2 regions of the Solibacillus ferritrahens genome follow, and region 2 is predicted to be linked to the other one. Evidence: riboswitches for the same ligand, from Rfam matches in the RefSeq annotation. Region 2 holds a riboswitch; the other holds the start of a gene.
What was found. A riboswitch is a leader RNA that binds a small molecule or an ion and turns the genes downstream of it on or off. The one in region 2 is predicted to bind S-adenosylmethionine.

Region 1: linked by a shared signal. The riboswitch ahead of SNE38_RS00270 (methionine ABC transporter ATP-binding protein) and the one ahead of SNE38_RS16750 (bifunctional homocysteine S-methyltransferase/methylenetetrahydrofolate reductase) in region 2 are both predicted to bind S-adenosylmethionine.

The regions. Positions count from the first base shown of each region.
Region 1 is NZ_JAXCLE010000001.1:47,214-54,931, reverse strand. It holds gene SNE38_RS00300 (acetyl-CoA C-acetyltransferase) at 1-1,091, shown strand, start outside; gene SNE38_RS00295 (acyl-CoA dehydrogenase family protein) at 1,122-2,906, shown strand; gene SNE38_RS00290 (arsenate reductase family protein) at 3,239-3,595, shown strand; gene gcvH (glycine cleavage system protein GcvH) at 3,675-4,055, shown strand; gene SNE38_RS00280 (toprim domain-containing protein) at 4,148-4,474, shown strand; gene SNE38_RS00275 (thioredoxin family protein) at 4,482-4,784, shown strand; SAM riboswitch class I at 4,846-4,949, shown strand; gene SNE38_RS00270 (methionine ABC transporter ATP-binding protein) at 5,107-6,135, shown strand; gene SNE38_RS00265 (methionine ABC transporter permease) at 6,128-6,796, shown strand; gene SNE38_RS00260 (MetQ/NlpA family ABC transporter substrate-binding protein) at 6,957-7,718, shown strand, end outside.
Region 2 is NZ_JAXCLE010000022.1:15,240-22,957, reverse strand. It holds gene metH (methionine synthase) at 1-441, opposite strand, end outside; gene SNE38_RS16750 (bifunctional homocysteine S-methyltransferase/methylenetetrahydrofolate reductase) at 434-2,278, opposite strand; SAM riboswitch class I at 2,388-2,485, opposite strand; gene hemG (protoporphyrinogen oxidase) at 2,588-3,973, opposite strand; gene SNE38_RS16740 (globin-coupled sensor protein) at 4,142-5,434, opposite strand; gene SNE38_RS16735 (chemotaxis protein) at 5,664-6,149, opposite strand; gene SNE38_RS16730 (tetratricopeptide repeat protein) at 6,244-7,101, opposite strand; gene SNE38_RS16725 (LysR family transcriptional regulator) at 7,103-7,718, opposite strand, start outside.

The sequences.
Region 1 (7,718 bases), on a different contig from region 2:
ATGATTTTGGTGCAGTTGTAGTAAAAGAAACGTTAAAACGTGCGGGCTATGAAGGACCAATTGACGATTTAATTATGGGATGTGCGATGCCTGAAGCAGAGCAAGGAATGAACGTTGCCCGCTTAGTAGGAGCATTGGCAGGTCTTCCAGATACAACACCAGCATTAACAGTAAATCGCTTCTGTTCATCAGGATTACAAACAATTGCGTATGCAGCTGAGCGTATTATGCTTGGTCATTCAAAGGCAATCGTTGCTGGGGGTACGGAATCGATGAGTATGATTCCGATGACAGGCAATACTGTGCGCTTAAATCCTAAGTTAGCTGAAGATGCACCACAATATTATATCGGGATGGGGCATACAGCAGAGGAAGTGGCAAATCGCTACAATGTAACTCGCGAAGATCAGGATGCTTTTGCTGTACGCTCACATGAGTTAGCTGAAAAAGCAATTAAAGAAGGTAAATTCAAAGACGAAATCGTACCGGTAGAAGTTACGGAGTACTATGTCGATGAAAACAATCAACTAAAAGAAAAGACAATAATATTTGATACAGATGAAGGGGTTCGTCCAGGTACTTCGGTTGAAACGCTGGCAAAATTACGCCCAGCCTTCAATGTAAAAGGTTCTGTAACAGCAGGGAATGCTTCACAAACTTCTGACGGTGCAGCAGCAGTATTAGTAATGGATCGTGAAGAAGCAGAAAAACAAGGGATGAAGCCACTTGCTAAGTTTTTAGGTTTCGCTGTAGGTGGAGTTCCACCGGAAGTAATGGGTATCGGACCAATCGTAGCGGTACCAAAAGCATTAGAAATTGCAGGGATAACTCAAGATCAAGTAGATTTATGGGAAATTAACGAAGCGTTCGCATCGCAATCAATTCAGGTAGTACGTGAATTAGGTATTGACATTGATAAAGTGAATGTTAACGGTGGTGCCATTGCATTAGGTCATCCGCTTGGAGCAACCGGTGCAATCCTAACAGTAAAACTAATTAACGAACTAAAACGTCGCGGTGGAAAATATGGTGTTGTAACGATGTGTATCGGCGGCGGTATGGGTGCAGCAGGGGTATTTGAAGTATTGTAATTCACAAAGGAAACTAGGGAGGAATTTATTATGGAACAAACAACAAATAGCATTATTAAAGGTGGCGGCTTCTTAATCGAGGACGTGGAAATCAACCGAGTATTTACACCTGAAGACTTTACAGATGAGCAAAAAATGATTGCCCAAACAACTCAGGAGTATGTTACGAATGAAGTATTACCAGTTGTTGAAAACTTAGAGCATCATGAGTTTGATCATTCAGTACGTCTATTAAAAACAGCTGGGGAACTAGGTTTACTTGCAGCTGACGTACCAGAAGAATACGAAGGTCTTGGCTTAGACAAAATTTCTTCGGCATTAATCGCTGAAAAAATGTCTCCAGCAGGCGGGTTCTCAATTACTCACGGTGCACATGTTGGTATCGGTTCATTACCAATCGTATTATTCGGTAACCATGAGCAAAAAACTCAATATTTACCGAAATTAGCTTCAGGTGAGTTAATTGCGGCATATGCATTAACAGAACCAGGTTCAGGTTCTGACGCATTAGGTGCAAAAACAACTGCCAAATTAAATGAAGCAGGTACACACTATGTATTAAATGGTGAAAAACAATGGATTACAAATGCAGGCTTTGCAGATGTATTCGTTGTGTACGCTAAAATCGATGGCGATAAATTTACAGCATTCATCGTAGAGCGTTCATACCCTGGAGTTTCAGTTGGTCCGGAAGAAAAGAAAATGGGGATTAAATCTTCTTCTACTCGTACGTTAATTTTAGAAGACGCACAAGTGCCGGTAGAAAACTTACTTGGTGAAGTAGGGCGCGGTCATATTATCGCATTCAACATCTTAAATATTGGACGTTATAAATTAGGGGTAGGTACTGTAGGTGCATCTAAACGTGCATTTGAATTAGCAGTAGCTTATACAAACCAACGTCAACAATTCAAAACTAAATTATCGGATTTCAACTTAACAAAAGAAAAGATCGCATCAATGGCTTCTCACATTTATGCATCAGAATCTTTAAACTATCGTACAGTTGGTTACTTTGAAGATCGCTTGAATCAGTTATCAGACGAAGAACAAAAAGACGGTAAAGCAATTGCTGGAGCGATCGCTGAGTATGCAATTGAGTGCTCGATCGCAAAAGTATTCGGTTCTGAAACTTTGGATTACGTAGCAGACGAAGCAGTTCAATTACATGGTGGTTATGGCTTTATGGCTGAATACGAAGTAGAGCGCATTTACCGTGACTCACGTATTAACCGTATTTTCGAAGGTACAAATGAAATTAACCGTATGATCGTGCCAGGCACTTTCATGAAAAAAGCGCTAAAAGGTGAATTACCTCTATTACAAGTAGCACAGGAATTACAAAATGAATTATTAATGCTTATGCCGGAAGAAATCGGTAACGAAGCATTAGAGCAAGAAAAATATTTAGTGAAAAATGCGAAGAAAATTGCTGTACTTGCAGCAGGTGCAGCAGCACAACGCTACGGTGCCAAACTAGATGCAGAGCAAGAAATTCTAGTAAACATTGCAAACATTGCGAACCAATTATATGCAATGGAATCTGTAGTGATCCGTACACAAAAAGCAATTGAGCGTGACGGTGAAGGAAAAGCGGCACAAAAAATTCTTTATACACAAATCTTCTGCCAAGAAGCATTTGCAGAAATCGAAAAAGAAGCAAAAGAAACATTAATCGCTTCAGTTGAAGGCGATGATGCACGTATGATCTTATCAGCATTACGTAAATTAACACGTAACAACCCTTACAACTTAATTCCGAAAAAGCGTGAAGCAGCAGCGAAATTAATCGATGCTGAAAAATATGTAGTTTAATAGATAGAATATAATCGGATGCAGGAAGCTGTATCCGATTTTTTCTACGGAATAGATTTTCTAATAAAACGAAAAAAGTTCTAATATACTTTAAACGGTGCTAATTTAAATCGCATGTTCTAATAAAAGTGGCTGTTTTTCTAATATGTTTTCAAAAGTTTCGAATAAGAAAATGATTACTTCTTAAAAGCATTCGAGATATTCTAATATCATCAAAAATCTTCTAATATTAATTAATTTCAATATAACTCCCACAATGTAATTCCAATTTTGATTTGTTTTTCTATATCCGTTACAATAAGGGAAAATCAATGGTAAAGAGGAGTTCATTTATGACAGTGAAATTTATCCAATATCCAAAATGTACTACATGTAAAAAAGCACAGAAATGGTTAGATGAAAACGATGTTCAATATGAAAATATTCACATTGTTGAACAAACGCCTACTAAAGAACAACTTAAAGCGTATTATGAAGCGAGTGGGGTACCTTTAAAGAAATTCTTTAATACTTCAGGTATGAAATATCGTGAGCTGGAACTAAAAGACAAATTGCCTTCAATGTCTGAAGATGAGCAATTGGAGTTATTAGCTTCAGAGGGTATGCTAATTAAGCGTCCGATTGTAACAGATGGTAAAAAATTAACATTAGGTTTTAAGGAGTCTGACTTCTCGGAAACATGGAAATAAACCGGTATTCACGTTGTATTTCCGAACGAAATATGGCAAAATGAAGTTGAATGTACTACATAATAATGGAGGTTTTTTAATGAGCACACCTAAAGAATTACTTTATTCAAAAGAGCATGAGTGGGTAAAAATGGAAGACGGCAAAGCAACAATCGGGATTACGGATTTTGCGCAATCTGAATTAGGGGACATCGTGTTTGTCGAGTTACCGGAAGTAGGCGACGAAATTTCAAAGGATCAGCCATTCGGCAGTGTAGAATCTGTTAAAACTGTTTCGGAACTTTATGCGCCAATCTCAGGTAAAGTTGTTGCTATTAACGAAGAACTTTTAGACAACCCAGAATACGTAAATGAATCTCCATACGGAACTGCTTGGATGGTTACGATTGAAGTAACAAACGATGCAGAAGTTGAAGAATTAATGGATGCAGATGCTTATTCTGCATTAATTGAACAATAAATATTTAAACACCAAAGCCTAAAAGTTAAAGGTTTTGGTGTTTTTTTGATATTGTATAGATAGCCGTAATTGATGAAAGGAAGCGTATCTTTATGGGAAAATGCATTGTAGTTGAAGGACGAGCTGATAAAATGAGGTTAATACCCCTATTGGCTGAAGAAGTTACTATTCTTTGTACAAACGGAACAATAAGCGAAGTCAATTTAATCGAATTACTAGAAGACTATGAGCATTATGAAATTGTAACAATGTTTGATGCAGACAAGAATGGTGAAAAGTTAAGAAAACTAATGAACCGAGCATATCCTGAAGTAAAACAGCTTATCATACCTCAAGAATATGTAGAGGTTGAAAAAACGCCTACTATAATTTTACGGAACTTATTAATACAAGCAAAATTTTCAATAAAAGAAGGATGACTTATATATGGAACAATGGTCAAGAGAGCAGTGGGAACAAAATATACAACAATATGATCAAACAGCATTTTTTCTATACACTCCAATGTGTGGTACTTGTGAGATATCTGAAAAAATGCTAAAAGTAATCGAGAAATTACTACCAGATTTACCATTAGGTATGGCAAATATCAATTATATAGAAGGTTTGGCCAACGATTTGAAAATTGAAAGCGTACCTTGTTTAATTGTTTCTGAGAATGGAAAAGTGATAAAAAAGTTATATGCATTTAAATCCGTACCATTTTTGTATGAAATATTAAAAAAGTAATTGACGTCTTCTCTTTAGCATGATAAAGTAACAGACATAATAATAAAACTTAATAACGTTACTCTTATAAAGAGAGGTGGAGGGAAGTGCCCTATGAAGCCCGGCAACCAGCATTTTATGCAAAGGTGCCAATTCACACAAAGTTTAAACTTTGAAAGATGAGAGAACGGTTTACCGTATAAATTTTTATGTGAAACCTTTCTACTTGTCGTGAGTAGGAAGGTTTTTTTGGTGTAATTTTATTTTCGAAGATGCGAAAAAAACACCAAAAACATTATATTGAAATTACAGGTAGGTTATTTCAAGAGAAGGGGTACAACGCATGATTGATATACAAAATATCACGAAAGTATATAACACAAAAAACGGTGAGCTTACAGCGGTAGACAATGTTAGCTTATCCATAAAAAAAGGAGAAATATACGGTATTATCGGCTACAGTGGTGCTGGTAAAAGTACAATGATCCGCCTATTAAATGGTCTGGAAAAACCTTCAACAGGTTCAGTTATTGTAGGTGGACAGGATATTTCTAAAGCTTCAGGGGCAAAGTTAAGAGAAGCACGCCAAAAAATTAGTATGATATTTCAGCACTTTAATTTGCTTTGGTCACGTACAGTCGAAGAAAATATCGCATTTCCTCTTGAAATCGCAGGTGTTTCAAAAACTCAGCGTGAAAAGCGAGTAGAAGAGCTTATTGAACTTGTAGGTTTAAAAGGAAGAGGAAGAGCCTATCCATCTCAACTTTCAGGTGGTCAAAAACAACGTGTCGGTATAGCCCGCGCATTAGCGAACAACCCGGAAGTTCTACTATGTGATGAAGCCACTTCAGCACTTGATCCTGAGACGACGGATTCGATTTTAGAGCTATTACTAGATATTAATAAAAAGATCGGTTTAACAATTGTATTGATTACCCATGAAATGCATGTTATTCGCAAAATCTGTAACCGTGTGGCTGTTATGGAGGCAGGGAAAGTAGTGGAACAGGGAGATGTGCTACAGGTTTTCCAAAATCCACAAGCGCCGATCACAAAAAATTTCGTTTCACAGGCTTCTGGGGAAACACAGGAAATGCAAGCCTCACTAGAGCAAATCTTAGCGAACTATCCAGCAGGGAAAATTGCCAAATTAACATTTGCAGAGGCAACGACAGAACAGCCGGTTATCTCTCAGATGATCAAGCAATTTGACATAGTTGTTAATATCGTTCACGGGAAAATCTCCAATACAACTGGTGGTTCATTCGGTACGTTATTTATTCATATCGATGGTGAGCAACATGAAGTAGAGAAGGCATTAAACTTCTTAACTAAGCAGGAAATTCAAACGGAGGTGATTGAGCATGCTTAATCAATTATTTCCGAACGTTGACTGGGGTAAAATGCTTGATGCAACATACGAAACTGTTTATATGACAGCTGTAGCGACAGTCATTACATTTATCCTCGGAATTCTAATAGGAATTGTATTGTTTTTAACAAGCGACAACCAGTTATGGGCAAATAAAATCGTTCACTTTTTAACAGGATCACTCGTAAATATTTTCCGTTCGATTCCTTTTATCGTATTAATTATTTTGTTAATTCCATTTACAAAGTTTTTACTGGGAACAATTCGGGGTGCCAATGCAGCATTACCAGCGCTTATTATCGGAGCGGCACCATTTTATGCCCGCATGGTATTAATCGCACTAAGAGAAATTGATAAAGGTGTTATCGAAGCAGCGCGCTCGATGGGAGCCAAAACATCGACTATTATTTGGAAAGTACTAATTCCGGAAAGCTTACCAGCACTAATTTCCGGTATAACAGTAACAGCAGTTGCTTTAGTCGGCTATACAGCAATGGCTGGCATTATTGGAGCAGGTGGACTAGGGAATTTGGCGTTCCTTGATGGATTCCAGCGTAACCGTACAGATGTCACGCTTATGGCGACAGTCTTAATATTAGTTGTAGTATTCATTATTCAATATATTGGTGACTTTATTACGGTAAAAGTGGATAAACGATAGTTCGTGACTTACAGGTCATAATTATATAAGCCAAAGTTTTTTGAACAATAATAAACGCAAACTTACAAGAGTGCGCGTTTATACATTCAATTTACTGAATATAAAAATTGTTCGGTTAATAATGGCTAAAAATAACAAATAGAGATAGGGGTAAAAACAGATGAAAAAATTATTATCAAGCATTATTTTAGGAGCTTCAGTCTTAGCATTAGCAGCATGTGGAGGAGATGACGATACACTAAAAGTCGGTGCTTCAAATACACCGCACGCGGTAATCTTAGAAAAAGTAAAACCAATTTTAGAGGAACAAGGCATTGAGCTGGAGATTGCTACATATACAGATTATGTCCTTCCGAACCAAGATCTAGAAAATGGTGATATAGACGCAAACTACTTCCAGCACATTCCCTACTTCGAAGCACAAAAAGCAGATTTCGATTATGATTTTGCAAATGCTGGTGGTATTCATATCGAGCCAATCGGCGTATATTCTAAAAAGTACAATTCATTGGATGAACTTCCTGAAGGGGCAACGATTTTACTGTCAAACTCAGTAGCAGATCATGGACGTATGCTTTCATTACTTGAAGCACAAGGTCTAATTACATTAGCAGATGGTATTGATAAAACAAAAGCAGAAACAAAAGACATCGTAGATAATCCGAAAAACTTCGTATTTGATGCAAACACTGCAGCTGAACTATTAGTGCAAATGTATGAAAATGAAGAAGGTGATGCTGTATTAATCAACTCGAACTTTGCAATTGATAATGGCATTAACCCACTGGAAGATTCAATCGCAATCGAATCAAGTGAATCACCGTATGTAAATATTATTGCTGTAAAGTCTGGTGAAGAGGATTCTAAAGAAATTAAAGCATTAGTAGATGCATTACGTTCAAAAGAAATTCAAGATTTTATC
Region 2 (7,718 bases):
TTGGATATAAAAGTTTTCTTCTAGCTCTTCAAATGTAATACCGCCTGTTACCGACAATGTTTTTGTCGTAGGGCCGATTGCACCTGCGACAAAACGTGGCCATTCTGCTGTTGAAAATTCTTTCGCAGCTTGTAATGCGATTTTGACTGCATTCTTATTAATTTCAACTGCCTTATCTCCTAAATCATACTCATTTAAAACGAGCGGTGTACCTCCAAACGTATTTGTACAAATAATGTCTGCCCCTGCAGCTAAGTATTCGCGGTGAATCTTACCTAATACATCAGGTCTTGTCAGCACCAGGTTTTCATTACAACCGTCTAATTCTTCTCCACCAAAGTCTTCATATGTTAAATTTTCTGCCTGAAGCATCGTCCCCATGGCACCATCGATGATTAAGATTCTTTTTTGTAATTGCTCATGAATTGGGTGATTATACATTTGACTGAACTCCTTTACTTTCCACATCATATTGTTTTACATATTCCATTAATTCCAGTGTCATTTCATAACGTAAGAACGGGGTAATTAAATAAATCCCATTAAAGTATTTGCACGCTGTATCGAGCAATTCTTTCGCAATGGCAATGCCTTCTGCTGTAGCTGCATCTTTATCGTCCCCACAGGCTGCCATACGAGCAAGTACTTCATCAGATAGTTTAATCCCCGGCACTTCATGGTGTAAAAACTCTGCACTGCGTGATGAGGTAAGCGGCATAATTCCAATATAAATCGGCGTATCCAAATGCTTCGTCGCCTCATAAATTTCGATTATTTTTTCTTTCGTATAAACCGGCTGCGAAATGAAATAATCGGCACCATGTTCAATTTTCTTCTCTAAACGGGCTACTGCACGGTCCAGTACACGCACATTCGGATTAAATGCAGCGGCCACAGAAAAATCGGCTTGTTTTCTTAACGATTTCCCTGTAAATGAACCACCTTTATTTAACTGCTTAATTAACGAAATTAGCTCCATTGAAGACACATCATATACACTCGTTGCACCCGGGAAGTCTCCAACTTTCGTCGGGTCTCCTGTTATGACAAGAATATCATGTAGCTCCAAAGCATTCAGTCCCATTAAATGCGATTGAAGACCAATTAAATTACGGTCACGACATGTTAAATGCGGCAATGAACGAATACCATGTTCCTTCAAAATAGCCGCCATCGCAATATTGCTTATACGGGGTGAAGCAAGCGAATTATCGGCCATCATAATAACGTCCGCCCCTGCGTTCGCCAATTGTTTTGCCCCTTCAACAAAGCCTTCAATTTCAAGATGTCGTGGTGTATCAAGCTCCACAATAACAGAACGCTCACGTTTTGCTTTTTCATGAAGCGGTTCCTGCTTTCGAGGTTCTGCAATACGAACAAATTGCGTATGGCCATGCTTTTCCTCTTTTGTTTCAACTGGCGTTAAATTTGCTAAATATTTTTTTACTGCTGCTATATGCTTCGGCGTAGTCCCACAACAACCACCAATTAAACGCACCCCTTGGTTTACAAGCTCTACAGCTGCACGTGCAAAATAATCGGTTTCTGATTCATATACAACACGCCCATCTTCTATATCTAAAAGAGAAGCATTTGGGTATGCCGATAGAAAGGCGGTTTTAGGTAGATTTACCCCTTCAAAAGCCTGAATTGTATGAAATGGCCCTAAACGGCAATTGCTTCCAACAATATCTGCACCTACTCGTTCAAGGTCTTGTAGTGCTTCGTTTAATGTCATTTGATTTTGAAGTACACCTGGCTCCTGCATCGTTACTTGTGCAATAATCGGTAAATCGGTCATTGAACGTAATAGATGGACACAATGCGATAATTCTTCAAAATCGTAATACGTTTCCAGTAAGAATCCATCCGGTTCACCAGCTAGTAATACTTCCACTTGCTCTTGAAAGGCAGCTAAGATTTCATCTAATGTTGCATCACTTTTTCGAATCCCTCGAATGCCACCGATTGTTGCCAGAACATACTGTCCCCCCGGAGCAGCTGCTCGCTTCGCAATCTTCAGCGCAGCTTCGTTAAATTCCTTTACACGACTTTCAAAACCATATCGAGCTAACTTAATCGCATTCGCTCCATATGTATTTGTTTGAATAATGTCTGCACCTACAGCAATATATTCACTATGAATTTTCTCGATAATTTCAGGCCGTGCAATATTCATTTCCTCATGGCAGTAATCCAACCCATAGGAATAAAGTAAAGTTCCAATTGCTCCATCCGCCGTTAAAACGCGTGTTTTTAAATCTTGTAGTAAACCCATTGCTTCCACTCCATCATTCACAGTATTTTCAGTATATTTTTAATACAAAAAAGCCTTCTTTCATTAAGCAAAAGAAGGCTTGATAGTTGTCAGTCGTCAACTTAATCCCTTCTCATCTTCTGGCAATCGCCACTGGATTTAGCACCTGACATAATGTTGGTTGCTGAAGTTTCAACGGGCCAGTCCCTCAACTTCTCTCGATAAGAAATTATATGAATTTTTCTAAAATTTAAAATTAAAAATTATTTAAGTAATCATATCGTTATCTAAATAAGACGTCAATACCCTTTAGCCGAATAAAGTATTTCTTTACATAATTCGTGTAATAATTTGTTCCGCCGTTTTTTTACCATTTTGAATACATGCACCAATCCCTACCCCAAAGTAGGAACATCCAGCTAAAAGCAGATTCGGGTAGTGCACTTGTAAATAATCTACAACTTTTGATAACGCTTCATTATGCGCTAAATCATAACGGGGCATCTGATTGATCCATTTCGTAACATTTACGACGGTCGGTTTCGCTTCAATACCCAAACTTAATCGGATATCCTCCATTGCGACTTTCTTCAACTCTTCATCAGGCATTGCTACCAGCTCTTCATATCGCGGATTAATGTTTTTATAAAATAAACGAACGAGCAGATTCCCTTCTGCTGACGTATGCTTCCATTTACGACTTGTCCATGTAGATGCATTGCATACTAAATCACTATTATGGGAGACAATAAAACCTGTACCGTCTGCTGGTAAAACATTGTCCGGTACATCAAAGCCAACATACATCGTTAAAGCAGATGCCGTTGTAAACTTTTCAAGCTGTACATCCAAATTGTCGTCTTGCAATACAGTACGTACTGTATCATTTGGTACGGCAAGAACAACGATATCCGCTATAATCGTTTCGTTTTCTAAAACGACTTCATACTGTCTGCCTACTTTTCGTATTAGCTCTGTTGCGGTCCTTTTTATGAATTCCACTTCTGGCAACTGCTCTTCAAGACGGTCAATTAATGTAGATAAACCCTTTCGAAAAGAAATAAACTTCTTATCTGCTGCTTTTTCAAACTGCTCGCGATTTGCTTCAAAACCATTCATAATCGACCCATAATTATTTTTATAATCTACTAAATAAGGTAACGTTGACGCTAAGCTCAGCTGATATAAATCACCTGAATAAACCCCTGCCAATACAGGAGCAATTTGTTTTTGCACAATTTCTTCACCTAAAAAATATTCTAAAAATGAACCAATTGAACTTTCCTTTGTAAAATCTTTATTTGGAATTTCAATATCCTGTAATGCCCTTTTCTTTCCTTCTTCTGAAATTAACGTGCTCGACATAAGTGATTCCACACTCATCGGAATGCCGAATGTTGACCCTGCGGGAATAGCATGCAGCTCATTATTAGTATGAATGTAAGAAATGCCTGTTTCGTTATAAACAAGCTCCGATTCAAAGTTAAGCTCTTTCACTAGCTCTAGCACATTGGGATGACGCGCTACAATGGAATCCGCACCGGTTTCCATAATAAATCCCTCTTCATACTCTGAATGTATTTTTCCGCCTAAATACTGATTTTTCTCTATTAATACTAACCGCGCTTCAATATTCTTTTCATGCATTTGATTTTTTAAATAGTGCATCGTACATAATCCAGTAATCCCGCCACCTACAACTACTACTGTTTTCATGTTGTTCTCTCCTATTTCGTTCACTTTTTCTTCTCTTAGTATAATCGTTTTCACCAGAGATATGGACAGGCAGATAAAACAATTTTCAAAATTTAAAGTCATCGCTTATAATTTCAAATTAAAAAGCTATGCAAAAAGGAAGAACCTTTCGCATAGCTTTCTTTTAAGTTATTCTAAGTCGTGCGAAATTTGCGCCAATGAATCTGCAGAATTTGTTACTAAATCAAAGGCACCCGCAAGTTCTACTATAACGTCTCCAATTAGCCCCACCTCTTGCTCGACTAAATCATTTTGCTTTTTCGTCTCAACCATTGAATTAACAATAGCATTAAACTGAACTTCAGTAGATTTCATACTTTCTTCCCCGATAAGTATCGCTGCTTTTATTTCCTGCAATGATTCGAGTAGCTTTGTCGTTCGGATATCTGTATTTTGCAACAGTCCCTCTACATTTATTGCTGAATTTTTCGTCTGCTCCGATAGTTTCCGCACTTCCCCGGCTACAACACCAAAGCCTTTACCAGCTTCTCCAGCACGGGCTGCTTCTATCGCTGCATTTAGCGCCAATAAATTAGTTTGATTCGCAATGTTTGTTACTATACCCATCGTGGATTCCATCTCTTTTGATATGTCAGCTAGTTTATCTATTTCTGACGAAATCGTTGCTACTGATTGATTGATTGCAGTCATACTCTCTGATTGATGCTGAACTTGAGCTTTCCCTTGATTTGCCTGTTCTGTAGCCACCGATGAAATATCACTCGCTTTTTTCGAATGGGATACAATGACCATGGATTGTGCACTCAGTTGTTGGAACGATGCATTTGTTTGCTCAGACATTGTCGCTAAATTAGAGGAAGATTCAATAATAGCATTTCCTATTTTACGTTTTTCCTCTACTAGCTTTTCTTCCTTTCTTTCCACTACTGCTTCATATTCTTCTAAAACAACTTGCTGCTCTAGGTTTAATATTTTCGATATGGCTGCAAGCGTAAGAAAACGTTGCTCGTCGTTCTTAATATTTACATTTACTAAATGAATAAAATCTATTAATAGGTTTGAAAAGGCCGTCATATACCATTTCGTTTTTAATCCAATATGTACATGGATACGCGCAATTTTTTTTCGTTTCTCAAAGTACGTATCGTCAATAATTCCACTAAACATTTCGCAAATATGGGTTTTCAAAGTACCTTTCAAACGGTCAACTGAGCTATGTTTATTAATTATTTCAACCAAACTATTTTCCAGACCTAGTTTTTTATAAAAGTTATCTACAATATGTTCGATGTTATTATCAACATACGGTTTCATTACTTTCAAGTATTTTAAATCTTCTTTTGTTAAGCCTAACATTTGAATTTGTGTCCTTAATTCCTCATCAGATACATACGCTAACATTACCTCATTATGTATTGATAAATCTTCCTGATTCTCTATATCCTTTTTTTTAAAAAACATATGTTTCCATCCTCACCCTATTGGTATTTCCTTTTGTATACTATGTAATTGGAAACAATGTAAATGTATAAATTCCCTTGTTACTTAAAAGTAAAACCAAAGCCTCAATTTAAAATAGTACCGCTTGTTATCTTGTATAATTTAGCAAATTGTTACAATAAAAGCAATCCTACTAATTAATTTTTAATAGGATTGCTTCTCATTTCCATTTTGATGGAGCAGGTTATTCTTATTTAAAAGATAGTTGCTGTGTCAGGGAAATAATTTCCGCTTCTAGCGATGCTGAACGCTTATCAAAATAACGTATGCGCTCTATACTACGATTTTCGATATGTTTATTGGAATCCAACATATTAATAACATCACAAGTGAATAGCTTTAGCGTTCGAAAACCTGATTCAATCTTCCTGACCTCTTTGCCAAATGTTAAAGCGGTGTTATCTTTAGTTTTACCTTTTTTAATTTCGATAATATTTTTATTAATGAGATGATCAATCTCATTATAACGATCTGTTTGTTTATAGGTCATCATTTGGATTCGTTGATTGTATTTGATGACATCTTTATTTTCTAATCCAGTTTGGACATATTCTCTTAAATATTCAACAATTGTACAAAGCGTTGTTAAACTTTCACGTTGCTCCAATAGAATTTGCTGTAATTTTTGAATAACATCTTCACTGTCATTAGAAGAGATATGCGGTACTGCAAACATAAACATAAAAATTCCCCTCCTTATCACTTTCCCCTATTGATTACATTCCCAAATTTATTAGGAAACTAAACATACAAATTACTATGAAATATGATTAATTTTCATCAAATCCTTTAAAGCTTTCAAGGCTTTCCAATTTTTCACGCCACTTAGCAGCTTCTTTAAGATTTATTTGTTCGTAATAGATTACTATTCTTTTAGTAGCTTCTCTATCGCCCAGCATACTAGCCTGCTTGTAATAAGTCATTGCTCTGTCTACATCCTGAATAACACCATGACCATGCTCATAACAGTAACCTAAGTTATAAATCGCATCGACATGGTAATGCTCGCTCGCTTTTCTAAACCACTCGATTGCTTCTTTATCGTTCTGTTGTTGACCAAGTTCCCCTGAATAGAAAATCATACCAAGGCGATATTTAGCCTCTGCATATTGAAGATCGGCACTGCGTTTATAATATTCCAAAGCTAGTGATGCATTGCATTGGGTACCCAAACCTTGCTCATACATAATTCCCAACGTATACATCGCTTCTGGTACACCATGTTTCGCTGCTTTTTCAAACCAAAGGAACGCTTTTTTTTCGTCCACTTCTGTAGCTTCCCCATTGAAGTACATATCAGCTAAATTATTCATCGCATCGCGGTGACCTAAATTTGCTGCGTCTTTATACAATGAGAATGCTTGCTGTTCACTGCCTTTTCCACCAAGTCCTTCAATATAACAATTCGCCAGCTCATACATCGCCTCTGAATTTTTATGTTCACTGACTGTAGTAAGTAAATTGTACATTTCCTCAAAAAATCCATACTGTTTATATAATAAAGCAACATTGATCATTGCTTTTTCCATACCCTTTTCCGCTAATTCGAACTCCTCAAGCCATAGCTCTATATTATCTAATCCTTGTTGCTTAAACCATCCAAAAAATTCAGTACGCTTGTCCATCATTTCAAACTTCCCTTTGCTGAAAATAATTTAATAAATATTGTCTGAATTCAACAACAGCAGGTGGTAGATAGCGATTTTTTGCCCAAGAAACACCAACGGAACGATAGCACGGCGGATCAACCTTTAGCCTTTTTACTTTGTAATGGTCAAGCCCCTTAATATTTGGAATAAGGGAAATACCCATCCCAGCTCCAACAAATCCTGCCACTGTATGCATTTCTTCAGCAGCAAATGTTGTATTAAGCTCAATCCCCGCATCTAAAAAAAATTCATCCACTAACTGTCGCAGCGAGTTGCCTTTTTTTATCGCAATAAATGGTTCATTTTTTACTTCATCGAGCTTTACCGATTCTTGCATAGCTAATGGATGTGTTGTCGGAACAATTACGAAAAGTTCCTCAACAAACAATTCTTCTGTTTCTATTTCAATTACCTTTGATTCTATTTTTTGAGATAGGCACAAATCAATGGCCCCTTCTTCCAACCTTTTCATTAAATTTAGTGAAGTAGCCTGCGTCAAAGAAAAATGCATATTCGGAAATGCCGCGCTCGTTGAAGCGATTAATTCAGGAACTACTTCCATACCGAGTGTATGAATAAAACCAAACGACACTTCT